Regions from separate parts of the Saccharicrinis fermentans DSM 9555 genome, predicted to be linked through region 1. Evidence: riboswitches for the same ligand, from Rfam matches in the RefSeq annotation. Region 1 holds a riboswitch; the other holds the start of a gene.
What was found. Region 1 has a riboswitch for cobalamin ahead of CYTFE_RS0121215 (TonB-dependent receptor). Riboswitches for the same ligand answer to the same signal wherever they lie in the genome.
Positions count from the first base shown of each region.

Region 2: it holds a riboswitch for cobalamin, as region 1 does, so the genes downstream of both, CYTFE_RS27810 (ABC transporter substrate-binding protein) here and CYTFE_RS0121215 (TonB-dependent receptor) in region 1, are expected to answer to the same signal.

Region 1 covers NZ_KI912107.1:5,145,492-5,147,700, reverse strand. Annotated here, with positions in the region: gene cbiD (cobalt-precorrin-5B (C(1))-methyltransferase CbiD) at 1-683, opposite strand, end outside; cobalamin riboswitch at 819-1,034, shown strand; gene CYTFE_RS0121215 (TonB-dependent receptor) at 1,174-2,209, shown strand, end outside.
Region 2 covers NZ_KI912107.1:5,553,467-5,555,675, forward strand. Annotated here, with positions in the region: gene CYTFE_RS0122795 (iron ABC transporter permease) at 1-120, opposite strand, end outside; gene CYTFE_RS27810 (ABC transporter substrate-binding protein) at 127-1,263, opposite strand; cobalamin riboswitch at 1,294-1,496, opposite strand; gene CYTFE_RS0122805 (hypothetical protein) at 1,621-1,815, opposite strand; gene CYTFE_RS0122810 (tetratricopeptide repeat protein) at 1,990-2,209, opposite strand, start outside.

The DNA.
Region 1 (2,209 bases):
GGTAAAGCTGGTCTACGCACCACCCATAGCGGTATATTCAACTGACAAGCAGCCTGTACCTTGGCCTCAAAAAAACCCGACTCTCCACTCTCTTTACTCATAAGAAGTTCGGCATGCAGCTCTTTAGATAGAGCAACCAAACCATCCTTATCTCCTTCCGGTTTCATGGGTATAATATAATGAGAAGGAATACCCGATGCCTTGGCTTTCTCCCTGCTCAAAGCCGTATCTAAGATCCTAAAATAAAGCCGCTTACTCTCTCCGACCGACTTAAAGCGTTCGATCGTCTGCACCCCCGTTAAGGCCAATATATTTTCATACGTACTATTCAATAAGGCATTATTCATCTCCTCATACGAATCAAAATACCGCAACAAGGGAGAAGCAAACGAAGAATACTGCCGCTCATAACGAATCACCTCTATCTGCCTAGCCGCAGCAACGCAACCTATGTTGTGATGCAATTCCTTCGCAAAGGGATGGGCAGCATCAATTATCAATCGAATATTGTTTTCTTCACAAAAAGTATTCAGAGCCTCCTGATTCATAGCTCCAAATATCCTTTTCCCTTTAATTTGTTGATGCACATCTGACTTTGTAGAATAAAAATATGCTTGTCCTATCTGATCAAACAGTTCTGCAACTATCATCCCTTCTGTTGTTCCTCCAAAAACCAATACCATAATCCTTTTCTTAAATTTTCACTGTTTTATCTAAGCCCTGAAAAGACAAAAGTAAAAATTCATAGATAATTAAAAACCCTCATGTTATCATAAAACTTATTTGCGCAATCTATTTACCTAAATAAATTTTTTATATATTTGTCGCAAAATAATGGTGATTATCTCTTCTACAGTTGAGATAAGAGAGGGAATCCGGTGAAAATCCGGAACAGTACCCGCTACTGTAAGTCCGGGTTTTAATTGCAACAACAATTAAAATCTTTTGTATCTACACCACTGTTCGACAAAAATCGAATGGGAAGGTTACAAAGAAGGACAAGTCAGGAAACCTGCCATTGCAATAACTTTTTATTTTAAGCTTCCGGGAAAAGAGGTTAAAATTGTTCTGTGTTTTATTTGTACACTTGCTTTTACGAGCTACTTTTCTGGTTGCATAGAACCGTTATCTATGTATAAAAACATACTGAGCGTTGTTACGTTATTCATATGCATGACAACATATGCACAAAATATTATCCTCGAGGGGAACGTAAGCTGTAGCGGCACCCAGGAGGTCTTACCCTTTGCCAATGTATATATCGACAGTCTGTATAACACAGCCACCATTACTAAAAAAGATGGCTCGTATAAACTTCACCCTTCTTCTACAGGAACATACAATTTGTGCGTTTCGCATATAGGATATGAAAAATTTTGCACCACGGTTCATGTGAATAAAGGCATCAACCATATTGACATCACCCTAAGCCCTTCCTCCTATAAGATGAACCCCATTGTTGTCACCGGAACGGGAACACAACATAGAGTAGATGATGTACCGGTACAAACGGAAATCATCACCCAGAAAGATATTCAGGAAATAGCAGGGCGAAATATGGAAGATATTATATCCGGCATCTCATCCTCGGTTGATTTCACATCCAGCTCCATGGGTACAAATATAAAAATTAACGGACTGGGCGCAGATTATGTACTCATCCTTCTAAATGGCAAAAGGCTCACTGGTGGAGTTGGAGGATATACCGACCTTAGTAGAATCAGCACAGATGATATTGAACAAATTGAAATTGTCAAAGGGGCATCTTCAACCCTATATGGATCCGATGCCATTGCCGGGGTAATCAATATCATTACAAAAAAAGAAAAGAAGAAAACTACCATCTCTAACAACACGCGAATGGGAGAGTATGGTGATTTCAAACAATTCAACGCCTTCTCCTACAACAAAGGAGCACTTTCTTCAAAAACAACGTTCTCCTATCAACAAATCGATGGTTGGCAGCTCAATAACATGAAATATAATCCATCTTGGGAAAGCAATCACAACCTACCTTTTTTAGTTCGCACATATGATAAACCAGTAAACAAATCACGTGGTTATACCATCACCCAAAATTTTGATTACCATTTTTCAAAAAAACTACAAATACATACGCACGCTTCTTGGTACGAAAAAACGCTTTACTTTCCATTTAAAGGACGAATGCATAACTATTATTACAACAATCAAAATGCAGCATTGGGTG
Region 2 (2,209 bases), 410 kb from region 1:
GGTTTGAAATGGGATATAAACCGATCCCAGAGAGATGTTAAGAATAAACAACCCAATTAGCAATATGGTCAACACCAAAAATGCATAATGTTTTCTCCCTTTTGCGTGTTTATATTGCATACTGGATTATTCTTTTGATAATTTTTTATAATATACCAATTTGTGATCCTGCATAAGTGTAGGGTGAAATAACTTTACCAGATCAGATAAGACAACATCCGGTTCCAGTAAGCCCTTTTCGTATAACATCGAATGATTTGTATTAGAAAAGACTATGTTTTTATCTTTGAAGGCTTTGAAATCGGCATAGCGACTGTCTTCATTCTTCAGCAGTGAATAGCTATACTCCTCTTCATAATTAACAGTGATGGACCAGTAATCGCATTGTCCGGCAGCTTCATATACAGTTTCAAAGTCATAGCTATGCGAACCGGTTCCATGTCTATCCTTAAAAACATAATGAACGCCAGCATCATTTAAAAAGTTGGCATTATAGCTCTCAGCAGCCGCTGTATACCAAACACCTTGGTACACTTTGCCTAGAAATACACTGGGTTTGTTCTTTGAACTGGTGGCGATGGTCTTTACCTTATGGTACCGTTGTGCAATTTCATTTACTTTTACAATAGCTTCCTCTTCCTTATTAAAAAAGGCCGCCACATATACCAACCACTCCACTCTTCCCAAGGGTGTATTTTCAAGGTAGCTGCTGTTGGTGGTGATTTTAATGCCTGCACTCCGTATGGGGTCATAAAAATCTTCTTTAAAAGGAGATACCATCATCATATCGGGGTTTAGGGCTAGCAGTAATTCTAAGTCAGGGGCAAAGGCAGTTCCTATATTGCGTATATTACCTTCTTTTAAACCTTGTTTTACTTTTGGATTACTTACATACTGAGGTTCCGCCATGCCAACCAGTTGATCCAAAACTTGAAGTTCATTGGCATAGCATATCTGGGTAGAGGCTACTGAAATCCATTTCTCCACCGGTATTTTGATGGCAGAAGGGTGATCTTTTAAGAATTGTTCATTGTCGGATAGCAATGTAATGAGGGGTTCAGCATTGTCGTCCCAAGGATGACGTACCTCTATTTTTTTATGATCTTTAAAGTATTTGATGGAAAAACGGTTGGCATACTTGGGCTGATAGATGGTGTCAGCCTTTAGTTTGTCCTGACCGATTTTTTTACTGCTTTGCTTTTGGTTACAGGCCATCAGTGCTAGTACAAGCACCACTAACCATCCATTTTTTTTTACTGTCATCACTTTAATTTCCCGAAAGTTAAACGATTATTTATAATTATTTTTGTGGCAGGTTTTCCGACTTTCTTTTGGAGCATCTTCCCATCTGCCTATTGGCAGACAGTGATGGAACGCTCACCCATAGTCTGGGCAGAATACGGCTGCGGGCACAGTTCCTGACTCCCTCCTAAACTGAAGCTTACAGGATTCCCTTTTATAATGCTATGTGCAATACCACACTACCTCCATTTTGTGCTGTAGTCACTATATAATAGTAACAATGCTTCAAATAGATGGTGGCAAAAATACATTAAAAAAACACACAAAAAAAGGGTCGCCACCTTTGGTAACGACCCCTTATATTTTGGTGGGCAAAAATTATTTCTCGATATACACAAGTAAAGCCGAGTAGGTATTCACTTCCTGACTTGAGTGTGCAGAATATTTTATATCAACAACATTGTCCGGTCCAACATTATTATCATCAATAAAGTCGTTGATTTGCAAATCAATGGCCTTATCAAAATCATCTACTCCGGTGTATTGAAAGTGTTTTGTTTTAATCTTGCTCATAATTCTATTTTTTTTACTAGTTTTTAAATGCTTATGATTGATACGAGCAGAGTGCTAATTTGATTCAAAATTGTTGTATAAAGTTTATTTGGTTTTATGGATTAAAGATATTGTTGGATGGATTGCTCTTTTCTTATGAGTATTGGGATGTTTTAATGGAGAAAGGAGTTCGAGCTATTGCGCCTCCATCCATGAAGAGAACTCTTGAAACTCCTGGTTGTTTTCTGACATCCACAATAATACATCCTGGTTAAAACGGCAGCCACTGATGTAATAGCTAAAAGCTTCATCTAACTCATTTCTGTGTAATTTAGAAAAGAAGTTGACATAAAAATCCCACCAGAACCCGTCTTTATCAACAGCTGATTCTTCCAGTACTTTGAAGAGAGTTGTG